3 regions of the Lysobacter sp. 5GHs7-4 genome follow, and region 3 is predicted to be linked to each of the others. Evidence: predicted binding sites of a transcription regulator. Region 3 holds the regulator's gene; each other region holds the start of a gene.

Region 1 (5,532 bases), 1.6 Mb from region 3:
GATCGTCAGGCCGCTGCGCGGCGTGACGCGGGTCCAGCGCCAGCCCGGATGTTCGGCCGGCCAGCCCATCGCGACGCGCTCGACGTCGAGTGCGCGCTGCTGTCCCGCGCAGTCGCGGATGGTGAGCGCCGCCGTGCTGCCCAAGGCGCCGGGCAGCGTGTCCGGCGACACCAGCAACTGATCGCCGGGGCGCAAGCCGCGTCGCCAGGCCGGTCCCAGCGGCGACACGTCCACCGCCGTCTGCACGCCCTCCACCGCCTCGAAGCGCGCGCCGATGCCGCGGCGCTGATCGCCGCTCTTGGCCGGCGCCGCCAGGGAGGTGTGCGAACTCTTGAGCTCGCCCAGCATGCGCTCGATCAAACCGTTGAACGCGGCGTCGTCGCGCACTGCGCGCAGCTGCGCGCGATAACGGCGCCCCGCGTCCTTCCAGTCCACGCCGTGGAAACCGGGGTCGTAATAATTCTGGTCCACCTGGGCCCAGACCTGTTCGAACAGCGCGGCATAGTCCGTCGCCGGTTCGGGCCGCGCCGCCGGCGGGGCCGCACCGCACAGCAACGCACTTGCGATCACTACCGCCCAGCCTGCGCGGTTCTTCATGCCGATGGCTCCTCCCCGATCAAGCCGCGACGCTAGCAATGCCGCCCCGCCGCCCTCAAGCGCCGCGTCGCGGCATGCGCCCAGGCGTGCGCCGAACGGTGAACTTCGCGCCGGATCCGGGGTCGGAACACCCGCTCGGCGCAAAGCGGGCCCGCGCCACGCAACCCGAAGGCACAGGAGCGCATCTCCCCTATTGCGTCCAGGCACCGTCGCGGTGCCGGCGGCTGCAGGATCCTGGCCTGCGATTGCGACGGATCGCGCCCAGCCGCCATCCCTAATCACAGCCCCCCGCGCCGCGCGCGGAGGGCCCCCTTTCGACAGGTCTTGCTCCTGTCCCCCAAACCGGCCTCGTGCCGGTTTTTTTTTGCGCGCTCGGCCCCGGCCGGACTAGCCGCCCCGCTCCACTTCGGCCGCAACCCGGCCTGGGCGGGCCTAAAGCCTAAGTGACTGCTTTAACTGAACAAAAGTGTCCAGCCGCGTGCCGCTGGCACAAACATTGCGTCCAAGACTTGTGACTTAGTTCTCACTTTATTGATGTCGCCATGCCGGGGCCGCCCCGCCCCCGACCGTCACACGGATACGGACTATCCATGCCGTCTTTGCACAGACTCACGCTGTCCCTGGCCCTGGCACTGGCCGGTGGAACCTTACACGCCACGTCAGTTGCTGCCGCTGAAGGTCAGGCCGCAGCCGCGATCCCCTATACGCAGATCGAAGGCCTGCGCGCCGAGCGCGACTGGCTGGGCGCGCTGTCCCTGATCGAACGCCACCTCGCCGTGCATCGCGACGACGGCCGCCTGTACCGCCTGCGCGTGCTGACCCTGGCCGACATCGGCGCCCGCGACCGCGCGCGCGCCTTGTACCTGGCCCGCCCCGAACTGTTCAGCGTCGAAGAGGCCGCCAACCTCGATGCCGCCGGCCTGGCCCGCCGCATCGTCTGGAGCAAGCTCTACGCCGTCGACGAAGCCACGCGCCTGGAAGAAGCGCGCGCCGCCGACGCCGCCATCGACGCCTACCGCGCCCAACTCGCGGCCAGCGGCACGGCCGAACCCGCCAGCCTGGCCTACGACCGCCTGATCGTGCTCAACCGCCTGGCCCGCCACCAGGAAGTCGCCGACGAGTACCAGCGCCTGGAGCGCAGCGACCGTCCCGTGCCCGGTTACGCGCTGGGCGCCGTGGGCGATTCGCTGCTGACCCTGCGCCGCCCCGAAGACGCCGCGCAGGCCCTGGAGCGCGCGGTGCAGGCCGATCCGGACGATCCCGACCTGCCGATCCAGCTGGCCTACGCGCAACTCGAACGCGAGCGTTACGACCTCGCCCTGCCGCTGTTGAGCGGCCTGGTCGACGCGCGCGCCCCCTGGCCGCGCGCGCCCAGCGCGCGCCGCGGTTACGAGAACTGGCCGCGCTACGACGCCGAAACCAACTACGCCCTCGCCCGCGCCTTCGGCGAGGACCTGCCCGGCGCCCAGGGCATGATCGAACCGCTGGCCGCGATCGGCCCCAACAACGCCGACCTGCAGGCCACGCTGGGCTCCATCTATATGTTCCGCGGCTGGCCCAGCCGCGCGCTGGAGCGTTTCTCCATCGCCAGCACCCTGGACGAGCGAAACGTCGAGGCGCGCATCGGCCAGGTCGAAACCCTGTCCACGCTGCAACGCTACGACCTCGCCCGCCCCATCCACGACCAACTGCTGGCGCGCTATCCCAACGAAGCCCACGTGCGTTCGATGGACCGCAAATGGCAGGTCAATCGCGGCTGGCAGGCGCGCGCGTACGCCGCCGGCGGACGCAATCGCGACGGCGGCGGCGCTTCGCCGCTGGGCAACCGCGACCGCGAGTACGGCCTCGAACTGGCCACGCCGCTGTTCGACGACCGCTGGCGGCTGCTCGCGCGCAGCGGCCGGCGCTGGGCCGATTTCCAGGGCGACCGCAGCGTCGCCCAGCGCAACGAAGTCGGCGTCGGCTATGCCTACGACCGCCTCGACGCGCAGCTGTACGCCGGCCGCGACCGCGACGGCCTCGGCGGCACCGCGATCGCCGCGAGCGCCGGCTGGCGCATCGACGACCGTTTCTCCCTGCGTGCGCGCGCCAGCCGCAACGATGCCGCCGCCTCGCTGCAGGCGCGCGCCTCGGGCATCACCGGCGACCTCTACGAAGTCGGCGCCGACTACCACCCCAGCGAGCGCAGCGCGTTCGGCGCCACCGTGCAGCATTGGCGTTACGACGACGGCAACCGCCGCGATCAGCTCAGCCTGAGCGCCGACCAGCGCCTGCTGAGCCGCCCGCACCTGCTGGTCAACGGCCTGGCCAGCCTCGGCACCGGCCGCGGCAGCCGCGACGATGCGCCGTACTTCAATCCCTCGCGCGATGCCTCGGCGGAGTTCGGCATCCGTCTCGATCACCTGGCATGGCGCCGCTACGACCGCCATTTCCGGCAGCGCCTGACGCTGTCCTCGGGTGCCTACTGGCAGCAGAACTACGGCACGGCCTGGGTGCCGTCGCTGCGTTACGAACACGAGTGGCAATTCGCCCCGGGCCGGGTGCTGAGCTACGGCCTGAACTGGTCGCGCCCGGTCTACGACGGCCAGCGCGAAGAGCGTCTGGGTTTCGACGCCGAATTGCGCTGGGGAGAATGAGATGAACCGTCCACACCGCCCCTCGCGGCTGATCCTGTTCGTGCTGGTGCTGTACGCACTGGTGTTCTGCATGCTGCTGCCGGCCGCCGCGCAGGCCGCCGAGCCGCTGCTGGTGCTGAGCTACCACGACGTGCGCGACGACGTCGCGCGCAAGGGCGACGGCGACGCCTACGCCGTCAGCACGCAGAACTTCGCCGCCCACCTGGACTGGCTGTCCGGCCACGGCTACCACCCGGTGTCGCTGGCGCAGGTGATCGCCGCCAACGACGGCGGCGCGGCGCTGCCGTCCAAGCCGGTGCTGATCACCTTCGACGACGGCCTGCGCAGCCTTTACACGCACGCGTTCCCGCTGCTGCGCGCCTACAACTACCCGGCCCTGGCCGCGGTGGTCACGCACTGGGTCGAACTGCCGGCCGGCGAAACCATCGACTACGGCCCGCGCGCGTTCACCGGCGACGACTTCGTGACCTGGGAGCAGCTGCGCGAGATGCAGGCCAGCGGCCTGATCGAAGTGGCCAGCCACAGCGACGACCTGCACCACGGCATCGTCTCCAATCCGCAGGGCAACTCGACGCCCGCCGCGGTCACGCGCCGCTACGACCCCGCCGCCGCGCGCTACGAAAGCGAGTCCGACTACCTCGCGCGCATCACCGCCGACCTGACGCGCAGCCGCGACCGTCTGCAACGCGAACTCGGCCGCGCCCCGCGCGCGGTGGTATGGCCTTACGCGGCCTACAGCAGCGTGACCAACGGCATCGCCGACCGGCTGGGCATGACGGTCTCGTTCGATCTGGAAGGCCGCAGCACGCCGATGCCGTCCGACCTGCACGGCCTGGCGCGCCTGCTGGTGATGAACAACCCCAACGTCGGCGACCTCGCCTACCAACTGCGCCACGACGACGAGCGCACCGGCATGCGCGCGCTGCAGATCGACCTGGACTCGGTCTACGACACCGACCCGGCCCAGACCGAGCGCAATCTCGACGCCCTGATCGAACGCGTCAAGCAGGTCGCGCCCAGCCACGTGTTCCTGCAGGCCTTCGCCGATCCGGACGGCAACGGTTCGGCCGACGCGCTGTACTTCCCCAACCACGCCCTGCCGATGCGCGCGGACCTGTTCAACCGCGTCGCCTGGCAGCTCAAGTCGCGCGCGGGCGTGGTGGCCTACGCCTGGCTGCCGGTGCTGGGCTTCGAGCTGCCCGACCCCGCCCAGCGCGCCGCATGGGCGATCCCCAGCGCGCGCGCCGACGAGGTCTACCGGCTGGATTACACCCGGCCCGAAGTGCGGCGCCTGGTCGCCGGCATCTACGCCGACCTGGCCGCCGGCTCGTATCTGGAAGGCTTGCTGTTCCACGACGACGCCTACCTGCGCGACACCGAGCTCCAGGGCAGCGCGGCCGTCGAATCGCAGGCGCGCACCCAGGAGCTGATCGACTTCACCCTGGAGCTCAAGCGCGCCGCCGAGCGTTGGCGGCCCAAGCTCAAGACCGTGCGCAACCTCTATGCGCGGCCGGTGCTGGAACCGCAGAGCGAGGCCTGGTTCGCCCAGCGCCTGGACACGTTCAATCGCGCCTACGACTACACCGCGCTGATGGCGATGCCGTGGATGGAAGGCAGCGACCGCCCCGAGCGTTGGCTGGACGGCCTGGTCGCAGCCGCGCGCAGTCACGACCCGCAATTCACCCAGACCCTGTTCGAACTGCAGACCGTGGACTGGCGCAACCGTCAGCCGATTCCGGCCGAGCGCCTGAAAGCCCAGGTGCGGCGCCTGCTCGCCCAGGGCGTGCGCCACGTCGGCTGGTATCCGGACGATTTCGTCGGCGACCGCCCGGGCACCGCCGACGCGCGCGAGGCGATGTCGGCGCGCTCGTTCCCGTACCTGGAAAAGTAAGGAGACGGCCATGCATCGTTTCCTCTACGCCCTGTTCGAGTTCGCGTTCTTCTACCCGATCGTGATGTCGTTCTTCTGGATCTCCGGAGGCCTCTACTACTACCTGCGTCGCGAACGCCACGCGCCGCCGCGCACCGAACCACCGGCGCTGGCGGACGCACCGCTGGTGTCGATCCTGATCCCCTGCCACAACGAAGGCGACAACGTCCACGAAACCATCGGCGCAGCCATGGCCCAGCGCTATCCGGATTTCGAGGTCATCGCCATCAACGACGGCAGCCGCGACGACACCGCCGAAAAGCTCAACGCCCTGGCGCTGCAGTATCCGCGCCTGCGCGTGATCCATCTCGACCGCAACCTGGGCAAGGCCAACGCCATGCGCATGGGCGCGCTGGCCGCGCGTTCGGA
Region 2 (5,532 bases), 1.5 Mb from region 3:
CGGCCCGTTCCCGCCGCCCAACGACCTGCGCCTGCATCGCTATTTCTTCCGCGTGTTCGCGCTCGACGTCGAACGCCTCGACCTGCCCCAGCGCTTCGGCGCCGCCGACGTGCTGCGCGCGATGCACGGCCACGTCCTGGCCGAGGCCGCCACCTACGGCACTTACAGCCTGAATCCGGCGGTAAAGTAAGCGCCGCGACCGCCGGGGAGCGGTGCGTGGTTCGGATGCATCCCGTCGACCCGTCTGCGGTCGACGGAACTTGGTTATGGGTCGGCCGATAGGGGGAGCTATGGACGAACACAATCCTTACAGCGCATCCAGCGCTGCGATCGCTGCGTCGCCGGAAAAGCTGGACATCCAGTCCACCGGCAAGTGGCGGCGTTTTTTCAACTGGCTGATCGACATCGTCGCGATCATGGTGCTGACCTTCCTGATCGCGTTCGCCGCGGCGGTGGTCGGCGGCGACGCCGTCGGCATCTGGATCGAGCAGATGGATCAGCTGACCGAGTCGGCGATCAGCTACGCACTGTTTGCGCTGTATTACGTCTTCATGGAAGGCGCGTTCGGCTTCACCATCGGCAAGCTGATCACCAACACGCGCGTGGTCGACGAGTACGGGCGCCCGCCGGGCTTCGTGCGCGCGCTGTGGCGCACGCTGGCGCGGTTCATTCCGTTCGAGCCGCTGTCGCTGCTGTTCGGCGACGAGCGCGGCTGGCACGACTCCCTGCCGCGCACCTACGTGATCGACCGCCCGCGCAACGGCGCGCCCGCGGGCCGGGTGCGGCATTCGATCAGCGGCCAGTTCGGCGAGCAGGTGCTGCCGCAGTCCAAGCCGGTGGTGGACCCCGCGCCCTGATGCCGTTTCCCCGGCAGGCGCGCTGCGTGCGTCGCTGACGCGACAGAAGCGCTCTGGGGTAGGAGCGGCGTAAGCCGCGACCCGGAGTGCGCGCGGCCGCGCAAACGCGCGACAACGGCTGGATCGCGGCCGCGGCTTACGCCGCTCCTACCCCAAAGCAGATGTCGCCTGGGCTTACTTCGACGTCAGCTCCGACTCGACCACCATGTCGAGCACGTACGCCACCGACGAGGCGTCGGCCGGCGGGTTCTTGATGTCGTACTTCTTCACCCGGATCACGTTGCGCACGCCCGGCTCGTGGGTGTAACCCTCGATGTCCTGGTACAGCGGCTGCCAGGCGGCGTCGGTCTTGATCGCCACGCCGTTGGCCTCGTAGCGGCGCTCGCGCACCTGCAGGCACTGCATGTTCGGGATCAGCGGATGCGAGCAGGCCGCGCGCTGCGGCGCGACCTCGAAGAACACCGTCGTGCCCGCGCCGCCGTAGCGCGTGGCCGGCGTCGGCACGCCCTCGAAGCTGAGCCGGTCGCCGTTGGCGGCGGTGAGTTGCAGGCGCGGCGCATCGGCGCCGCCTTCGATCCGCGCCGGCAGCGCGCCGCGCAGGCGCTCGCCGACGGCGCTGTCCAGATCCATCAGGCGCTTGTCCTCGCAGGCCATCAGGGTCGATGCGAGATCGCCGAAGCTCAGCGTGCCGGCGTCGTGCGTATAGCTGCCGCCGGCGCCGTTGCAGCCGCCGCTGATGCTCACGCGCTTGCCGTTGAAATCCAGCTGCAGCGGGCGCTGCGTGCTGGGCGTCAGCACCGCGACCGGCTGGCCGCTCTTGTCCTGCGCGCCGATCAGGCGCCAGTGGTAGGCGTCCAGGCGAACGTCGGTCTGGGCGGCGTCGGTTTTGCCGGTGGCGGCATCGGTGCCGGCACCGGTGGGCGCGGTGTTGGACGCGCAAGCGGCCAGGGCCAGAACGAGCAGGGCGGGGGCGAGGGTCTTCATGATTCGGTCTTCCATTGCGAGTAACGAGCCGATACCAACGCATCGGCGTGGTGCGCGGGGTTGCGCCTGTTCATGATCGTTCAGGCGCCGCATAGGAAGAGTGAACGACGCGCTAAGTCCCGTCCGTCAGCTGCCCGACGGCATCAGCAGCAGCAAGGCCGCGCCCAACGCGAAGCGGTAATACGCGAACGCGGTGAAGCGATGGCTCTGGATGTAGTGCAGCAGCCACTTCACCGCCACGAACGCGGTCACCGCCGAGGCCGCGAACGCGACCGCCAGCGCGGTCCAGTCCTCGTTGGCCGCCGCCGGCGTGCCGATCACGTCCAGCAATTCGTAAGCGGTGGCCGCGAACATGGTGGGGATGCCGACCAGGAACGCGAACTCGGTCGCCGCCGCGCGGTTGGTGGTGCCGGCCAGCAGGGCGACGAAGATGGTCGCGCCCGAGCGCGAGGTGCCCGGGAACACGCCGGCGATCACCTGCGCCACGCCAACCAGGATCGCCACCGTCCAGGTGATGCTGCTGCGCTCGCCCAACGCGAGCGCGCGCTTGGCCGCATAGTGCTCGGCCACCAGCATCCAGATGCCGCCCAGCACCAGCGCCCAGGCGATCGGCAGCACCTTGTCGGGCAGCTCGAAGCCCAGCTTCTTGACCACGATGCCCAGCACCGCGGTCACGCCGAAGGCGACGCCGAGCTTGAGCAGGTAGTCGAAATTGTTCTGTTGCCGGACCACGCGCTGCGCGGCCAGGTCCATGCCGTAGGTTTCGACGTCGCGGGCCAGGGCTGCGCGGTTGCGCGGTAGGAAACCGGTCGCCAGCTGCCACAGCCGCTGCCGGTAGATCAGCACCACCGCCAGGATCGCGCCGGCCTGGATCGAGATGTTGAACAGGTCCGAACGATGGCCCAGCCAGTGCTGTGCGATCAGCAGGTGCCCGGTGCTGGAAATCGGCAGGAATTCGGTGATGCCTTCGATGATGCCTAACAGCAGCGCGGCGAGCAGATCGGTCATTGAGTGGGGAGACGTGCGGAAGCGGGAGGAGGGCGCTGCGAACAGCAGGACGACAGGACGAAATCGCCAGGACAGCAGGACGAAAACCGCGTCAGGATATCCTAAAGCGCCAATGACCCAAATTGGTGCATGCGCGGAAAATTCAGCACCAATATAGCGCAATGTTGCGTTGCGTCAGAATTATTTGTCAATAAAATCAATGACATAATTTACGCCAAAGCTTGGCACGCCGCTTGCTTTACTAAGCTCAGGCGGCACCAGCGCCGCGCACCGCACGCCCTTTCCCTCCTCTTCCGGATCCAGCCCATGTCCCTCGAACACGTCGAAAAGCTCATCAAGGACCACAAGGTCGAATTCGTCGATCTGCGCTTCACCGACATGCGCGGCGTGCAGCATCACGTGACCTTCCCCAAGTCCATCGTCGAGCCGGCGCTGTTCGAGGACGGCAAGATGTTCGACGGCTCGTCGATCAGCGGCTGGAAGGGCATCAACGAGTCGGACATGATCCTGCTGCCCGATTCGACCACCGCCTTCCTGGATCCGTTCACCGCCGATCCGACCCTGGTGCTGACCTGCGACATCCTCGACCCGGCCACCATGCAGGCCTACTCGCGCGATCCGCGCGGCGTCGCCAAGCGCGCCGAGGCCTTCCTCAAGTCCAGCGGCATCGCCGACCAGGCCTTCTTCGGCCCGGAGCCCGAGTTCTTCATCTTCGACTCGGTGCGTTACGCCAATGAAATGGGCCACACCTTCTTCCACATCGATTCGGAAGAGGCGGCGTGGAACTCGGGCAAGGAATACGAAGGCGGCAACAGCGGTTACCGTCCGGGCGTGAAGGGCGGCTACTTCCCGGTCGCGCCGCTGGATTCGCTGCACGACATCCGCGCCGAGATGTGCAAGACCCTGGAGCAGGTCGGCATCGAAGTCGAAGTGCACCACCACGAAGTCGCCAACGCCGGCCAGTGCGAGATCGGCACCAAGTTCAACTCGCTGGTCGCCAAGGCCGACGAGCTGCTGACGATGAAGTACATCATCAAGAACGTCGCCCACCGCAACGGCAAGACCGCGACCTTCATGCCCAAGCCCATCGTCGGCGACAACGGCAGCGGCATGCACGTGCACCAGTCCTTCGCCAAGGGCGGCGTCAACCTGTTCTCGGGCGACGGCTACGGCGGCCTGTCGCAGATGGCGCTGTGGTACATCGGCGGCGTGTTCAAGCACGCGCGCGCGATCAACGCCTTCACCAACTCCGGCACCAACAGCTACAAGCGCCTGGTGCCGGGCTATGAGGCACCGGTGATGCTGGCCTACTCGGCCCGCAACCGTTCGGCCAGCTGCCGCATTCCGTACGTGGCCAACCCGAAGGCGCGCCGCATCGAAATGCGCTTCCCCGACCCGATCCAGTCGGGCTACCTGACCTTCGCCGCGCTGATGATGGCCGGCCTGGACGGCATCAAGAACCAGATCGACCCGGGCGCGCCCAGCGACAAGGACCTGTACGACCTGCCGCCGGAAGAGGAGAAGGGCATTCCCACCGTCTGCCATTCGCTGGACCAGGCCCTGGAAGCGCTGGACAAGGACCGCGACTTCCTCAAGGCCGGCGGCGTGTTCACCGACGACTTCATCGACGGCTACATCGCGCTGAAGATGCAGGAAGTGACCAAGTTCCGCGCGGCGACGCACCCGCTCGAATACCAGATGTACTACGCCGTCTAAACCGCGCAGCGCGACGGCGGCGCTCGCCGTCGTCGCGTCCGCGATCGCGCCACCGCCAGGAGCACCGATGCAGATCCGTGCAGGCCAGCTGGACCATCCCGAGGTGATCGCGCTGCTGCGCGAGCATCTGCAGGGCATGGCGCAGCTGTCGCCGCCGGAGAGCATCCATGCGCTGGACCTGGACGGCTTGCGCCGGCCCGAGATCAGTTTCTGGAGCGCGTGGCAGGGCGATGAACTGCTCGGCTGCGGCGCGCTCAAGCAGCTCGATGCCGAACACGGCGAGATCAAGTCCATGCGCACGGCCGCGCGGCATCTGCGCAAGGGCGTGGCGGCCGCGATGCTGCGGCATCTGATCGACGAGGCAGGGCGACGCGCCTATCGGCGGTTGAGCCTGGAAACCGGCTCGATGGAAGGATTCGCGCCCGCGCGCAGCTTGTATGCGCGCCACGGCTTCGGCGCCTGCGGGCCCTTCGCCGACTACGTCGACGATCCCAATAGCGTCTTCATGAGCAAACAGTTGTAGACCTACCCGGCGGCCCGTGGCGAAAGCTACGGGCCGCTCGCTTTTCCGCGCCATCACTGCAACGCCCACCACCACAACCAGGAGACCCCAACGACGGGCCCGGCCCGCCGCAAGGCAGCTGCGTCCCGAAAAAAGCCTGGGCCACGACGAAATGCCCATGCCGAAAACACACGAAGCAATGACCGGGGAGGGGCCACCGCTTATGAGGAGCCTGCGTCATGTCGACTCGTACCAACGCCTGCACCACCGCGACCGCGCACGCCGCGCTCGCTCTCGCGTTCGCCCTGGCGGCGAGCGCGCCCGCGCACGCCGGTACCTCGGGCTCGGTGAGCTTGACCAGCGATTACGTCTTCAGGGGAGTGTCGCAGACCAACCAGGAGCCGGCCCTGCAGGGCGGCATCGAATACGCCGCCGATAACGGCTTCTACGCCGGCGCCTGGGGCA
Region 3 (5,532 bases):
GAAGCGCACACGCGCGTGGCCGACAAGCTGGCCTGCGTGCGCGAGATCGCCCAGCGCCTGGGCATCGGCCTGGACGAGGTCGCCTTCATGGGCGACGACCTGCCCGACCTGCGCGTGATGGCCCATGTCGGCCTTTCGGTCGCGCCGGCCAACGCCCACCCCTGGGTGCGCGAGCGTGTGCACTGGCGCACCGGCGCGCAGGGCGGCGCCGGCGCCGGCCGCGAACTGTGCGACCTGCTGCTGGCCGCGCAGGGCCACGCCGAGCGCGTGCTGGCGCAGGTGCTGGAATGAGCTGGCGCTCGATGATCACCGTGTTCCTGCTGCTGGGCGCGCTGGCCAGCGGCTGGGCGCTGTGGTCGCAGCGCAACAAGGACCACGGCGGCCCCAAGGCCGGCGGCCGCTCCGACTACGTGCTCAACGACTTCGAAGTGGTGGTGCTGGACAAGCAGGGCAAGGAATCCTTCACCTTACGCGCGCCCAAGCTGACCCGCGACCCCAATATCAAGACCATGGACATCGCCACGCCGACCTTCCTGATCCCGCCCGCGGCCGGTGCCGGCGGCGGCGCCTGGGAAGTGAAGTCCAAGAGCGCCTGGGTCAGCGCCAAGGCCGACGAGGTGCGTCTGCGCGGCCAGGTGCAGGCCGACAGCACCAACGCCGGCGGCAAGCCGATCAGCATCGCCACCGAGGAACTGAATGTGTTCCCCGACACCAACAAGGCGACCTCGGCCGTTCCGGTTAAGGTAGTTCAGCCCGGGACTATAATGACCGGCTCGGGATTGCAGGCCGATCTCGAAACCAAGAACGTCAACATCCCCAACGTCAAGGTCCGCTATGAAGCGAAAGCCCGCTAAGCCGCAGGTGCTGTGCCTGATCGTCGCCCTGCTGGCGGCCACCGCGGCGCATGCGCGTTCTTCGGACCGCAACCAGCCCATGGATGTCGGCGCCGACCACAGCAACTGCTCGGTCGCCAGCGACACCGGCCCCTGCGTCCTCACCGGCAGCGTCAAGATCGTCCAGGGCACCTTGGTCATCAACGCCGCCAAGGCCGACATCAAGCGCGCCGACGGCGACATCAGCTACGTCACGCTGACCGGCTCGCAGGTGACCTTGAAGCAGGAGCTCGACGACGGCTCGCCGTTCAACGGCCGCGCCAACAAAGTCGACTACGACATGCCCAAGGACACCGTGATCCTCACCGGCAACGCCTACGTCGACAAGGCCGGCGACACGATCAAGAGCGAGCGCATCGTCTACAACATGAAGACCGGCCAGATCGAAAGCGGTGGCACCGGCAGCCGCGTGAACCTGCGCCTGCAGCCCAAGGGCAAGCCCGCGACGCCGGCCAAGGGAGGCCGCTGATGCTGGTCGCCCGCGGCCTGCGCAAGGCTTACCGTTCGCGCGAAGTGGTGCGCGACTTCGGCCTGACGTTGGACGCCGGCGAAGTGGTCGGTCTGCTCGGTCCCAACGGCGCCGGCAAGACCACCTGCTTCTACATGATCGTCGGCCTGGTCCCGGCCGATGCCGGCCAGATCGTGCTGGACGGCAAGGACATCACCAGCGAGCCGATGTACGCGCGCGCCAAGTACGGCGTGGGCTATCTGCCGCAGGAACCGTCGGTGTTCCGCAAGCTCAGCGTGGCCGACAACCTGCGCCTGGTGTTGGAACTGCGCGACGACCTGGACCGCAACGGCCGCGAACGCGAGCTGGCCAACCTGATGGACGAGCTGCAGGTCGCCCATGTCGCCGACCAGATCGGCGCCAGCCTGTCCGGCGGCGAGCGCCGCCGCGTCGAAATCGCGCGCGCGCTGGCGGCCAAGCCGCGGCTGATGCTGCTGGACGAACCCTTCGCCGGTGTCGACCCCATTTCGGTCGGCGAGATCCAGCGAATCGTGCGCCACCTCAAGAATCGCGGCATCGGTGTGCTGATCACCGACCATAACGTGCGCGAGACCTTGGGCATTTGCGACCGGGCGTATATCCTCAACGAAGGCGGCGTGCTCGCGCAGGGGGCTCCGGACGCGCTGCTGGCCAATCCCGACGTCCGTCGCGTGTACCTGGGCGAAACCTTCCGCCTGTAGCCTTAGCCGATTGCACAATTCGATCGCGCAGGGTTCCAGGCGTGGCGTTCGCCCGACCCGGAACGCGCATGCGGCCGCCCGCCCTATCAGGTCGCGTTAGACACCCAGCATGAAGCCCCGCCTGCAAGCCTCGCTAGGACAACAGTTGGTGATGACGCCGCAGCTGCGTCAGGCCATCCGTCTGTTGCAGCTGTCGGCGGTGGAGCTGGAAGCCGAACTGGTCACCGCGGTGGAGAGCAATCCGCTGCTGGACTGGACCGAGACCGCGATCAGCGTCAGCAACGGCGCCGGCACCGGCAGCAGCGGCGACGAACGCGAGAGCAGCGCGCCCGAGTCCTCCGGCGAGGACCGCGAGTCGCTGCCGCCGGAAGCCGACTGGGGCGCCGGCGACGGCGAGCCCTGGTATCAGCGCATCGGCCCCTCCGACCAGGACGACGACGGCCCGGTCGCCGAACAGGTCGCCGATTCCGACACCCTGCACGACCACCTGCTGTGGCAACTGCACCTGAGCCCGCTGACCGCGCGCGACCGCCTGATCGGCGTGTCGCTGATCGAGGCCATCGACGACGACGGCTACCTGCGCGAGCCGCTGGACGCGATCGCCGCTTCGCTGGGCCCGGCGATCGACGCCGGCCTGGACGAGCTGACCACGGTGCTGCATCAGATCCAGCGCTACGACCCGGTCGGCGTGGGCGCCCGCTCGCTGGGCGAGTGCCTGCGCCTGCAACTGGGCCAGCTGCCCGCCGACACCGCCGGGCGCGAACTGGCCAACCAGCTCGCCAACGGGCCGCTGGAACGCCTGCCGCGCGTCGGCGTGGCCGGGCTGGCGGCCGAACTCAAATTGGACGTGGCCGAGGTCGAGACCGCGGTGCAGCTGCTGCGCTCGCTGGACCCGCGCCCGGGCGCCCAGATCGGCGCCATCGCCGCCGACACCTACGTGGCGCCGGACGTGGTGATCTGGCGCCAGCACGGTCTGTGGCGCGTCGCCCTGGCCGACGGCATGCGCCCACGGATTTCGATCCACCGCGGCTACGAGGGCATGATCCGCCATGCCAGCGCGGCCGATGCCAGTTACCTGCGCGGCCACCTGCAGGAGGCGCGCTGGCTGCTCAAGAGCCTGGAAGCGCGCGGCGACACCCTGCTCAAGGTGAGCCGCTGCCTGCTCAAGCAGCAGGCCGCGTTCCTGGAGTTCGGCGATAGCGCGCTGCGCCCGCTGACCCTGCGCGAGGTCGCCAACGAAATCGGCCTGCACGAATCCACGGTTTCGCGCGCGATCTCGCGCAAGTACGCGCGCACCCCGCGCGGCACCGTGCCGCTGCGCGCCTTTTTCGCCTCCGGCATCGAGACCGGCACCGGCGGCGAGGCCTCCAGCACCGCGATCCAGGCCATGATCCGGCGCCTGATCGAGGCCGAAAACCCGCGCAAGCCGCTGTCCGACGCGCGCCTGGCCGAAACCCTCAAGGCCACCGGCGTGCCGGTGGCGCGCCGCACCGTGGCCAAGTACCGCGAGGCGATGAGCATCCCGTCGTCGCAGGACCGGGTGCGGATCGGCTGAAGGCGGCCCTCAGCCGCCCTGCGGGCACCTACTCCCGCCGGCGGGAATGGGGACGCCCCACGCGTGGAGCACTCGCACTCTCCGCGTGGAACATTTTTCACACCCCGCATTAACTCCGTTTTTACTCTCGCCTCCGACTTTGGTCGCAGCTCCACGCCGAACCTGTATCGGATCCGGATTTTTAACGCCAGCCGCCAAATTTCGTGTCGCAAACCCCTTGCGCGCCATCGCCATCGTGCGATGCTGGGCTCGTGGCTCCGGCTACGGAGCCGCATTCCCTGCAACGTGTAAGGAGGCCTCCGATGCGTATCGAAACCCACAGCCAGCAGATCGAAGTCACCAGCGCCCTGCGTGACTACGTCGAGACCAAGCTGGCGCGGCTGCAACGTCATTACGAACAGCCTTTCGACATTCGCACCCAACTCAGCCTCGACAAGCCCGACCATCGCGCCGAAGCGACCGTGAACCTGGCCGGCCGCACCCTGCATTGCGACGCCGCCGCCATCGACATGTACGCGGCCATCGATCTGCTCGCCGACAAGCTGGACCGCCTGCTGATGAAGCACAAGAGCAAGCTGGTCGACCATCACCGCGGAGAAAGTCTCGCCCGGAACGGCGAATTCGGCTGATCGTTCGGGGATAATGCGGCGCCTCCCGACGCCGTGTTGAACGATGCCGCTTCATGAACTGCTGAGCGCGCAACGGGTCGCGATCCTGGAGCAATCCAGCGATCGCGACGCCGTGCTGGACGCCGCCGCGCGCCTGCTGGGCGACGGCACGCCGTCGGCGATCCGCGCCATCGGCGACAGCCTGCGCGAGCGCGAGCGCCTGGCCAGCACCGCCATCGGCCACGGCGTGGCCATCCCGCACGGCCGCAGCGCCCTGTTCGAGGACAGCCGCGGCGCCTTCCTGCGCCTGGAAGAACCGGTAGACTTCGGCGCCGCCGACGGCGAAAAGGTCGACCTGGTGCTCGCCATGACCGTGCCCGAACACTACGTGCAACAGCATCTGCAGCAGCTGGCCGAACTGGCCGAGCGCTTCGGCGACCCCGAATACCGCGCCGCCCTGCGCGCGGCGGCCGACGCCGACGAACTGGGCTGGCGCCTGCTCGGCGGCGGCGCATTGCGCAGCGGAGCGCGCGCATGACCACCAGCATCAGCGCCGGCGAACTGTTCGAGCAGCAGCGCGAACGTCTGGATCTGCGCTGGCTGGCCGGCCAGCGCGGCGACGACCGCGTGGTGGCGGCGGTGGAGACCGTCGCGCGCCGCCCCTCGCTGGCCGGTTACCTCAACGCGATCTACCCCAACAAGGTGCAGATTCTGGGCAGCGAGGAGCTGTCCTGGCTGGACGGCCTGGACTCGCGCCTGCGTTGGGAAACCATCGAGAAGATCATCCAGTTCCGCCCGCTGGCGCTGGTGATCAGCAAGAACCAGGCCTGCCCCGAAGACCTGCGCCAGGCCGCCGAGGAAAGCGGCACCGCGCTGTGGGTCTCGCCGCGGCGCGGCCACGAACTGCTCAACCACCTGCAGTACCACCTGGCGCGCACGCTGGCGCCGCGCATCACCATGCACGGCGTGTTCATGGAGATCTATTCGATCGGCGTGCTGATCACCGGCGAATCCGGATCGGGCAAGAGCGAGCTGGCGCTGGAACTGGTCACTCGCGGCCATCGCCTGGTCGCCGACGACGCGCCCGAGTTCACCCAGATCGCGCCCGACGTGCTCGACGGCACCTGCCCGGAGATGCTGCAGGATCTGCTGGAAGTGCGCGGCCTGGGCGTGCTCAACATCCGCCAGATGTTCGGCGACACCGCGGTCAAGAACAACAAGTACCTGCGCCTGATCGTGCACCTGACCAAGCCGATGACCGAGCCCCTGCCCTCGGGCATCGAGCGCC

Evidence for each region. The regulator sigma-54, encoded in region 3, starts transcription at its own class of promoters, with help from an activator protein. The targets are predictions, from matches to a motif close to TGGCACGNGCNTTGC.
Region 1: the regulator sigma-54 is predicted to act here: its motif matches at 1,083-1,097, upstream of pgaA (poly-beta-1,6 N-acetyl-D-glucosamine export porin PgaA).
Region 2: the regulator sigma-54 is predicted to act here: its motif matches at 3,072-3,086, upstream of glnA (type I glutamate--ammonia ligase).

What each region holds. Positions count from the first base shown of each region.
Region 1 is NZ_CP089924.1:2,110,078-2,115,609, reverse strand. It holds gene LVB77_RS09550 (S41 family peptidase) at 1-597, opposite strand, end outside; gene pgaA (poly-beta-1,6 N-acetyl-D-glucosamine export porin PgaA) at 1,188-3,233, shown strand; gene pgaB (poly-beta-1,6-N-acetyl-D-glucosamine N-deacetylase PgaB) at 3,235-5,124, shown strand; gene pgaC (poly-beta-1,6-N-acetyl-D-glucosamine synthase) at 5,135-5,532, shown strand, end outside.
Region 2 is NZ_CP089924.1:528,420-533,951, forward strand. It holds gene LVB77_RS02190 (YbhB/YbcL family Raf kinase inhibitor-like protein) at 1-190, shown strand, start outside; gene LVB77_RS02195 (RDD family protein) at 291-857, shown strand; gene LVB77_RS02200 (META and DUF4377 domain-containing protein) at 1,032-1,841, opposite strand; gene LVB77_RS02205 (undecaprenyl-diphosphate phosphatase) at 1,968-2,849, opposite strand; gene glnA (type I glutamate--ammonia ligase) at 3,156-4,565, shown strand; gene LVB77_RS02215 (GNAT family N-acetyltransferase) at 4,633-5,088, shown strand; gene LVB77_RS02220 (TorF family putative porin) at 5,307-5,532, shown strand, end outside.
Region 3 is NZ_CP089924.1:3,759,775-3,765,306, forward strand. It holds gene LVB77_RS16965 (HAD hydrolase family protein) at 1-291, shown strand, start outside; gene lptC (LPS export ABC transporter periplasmic protein LptC) at 288-854, shown strand; gene lptA (lipopolysaccharide transport periplasmic protein LptA) at 835-1,362, shown strand; gene lptB (LPS export ABC transporter ATP-binding protein) at 1,362-2,081, shown strand; gene LVB77_RS16985 (RNA polymerase factor sigma-54) at 2,191-3,636, shown strand; gene raiA (ribosome-associated translation inhibitor RaiA) at 3,939-4,265, shown strand; gene LVB77_RS16995 (PTS sugar transporter subunit IIA) at 4,309-4,782, shown strand; gene hprK (HPr(Ser) kinase/phosphatase) at 4,779-5,532, shown strand, end outside.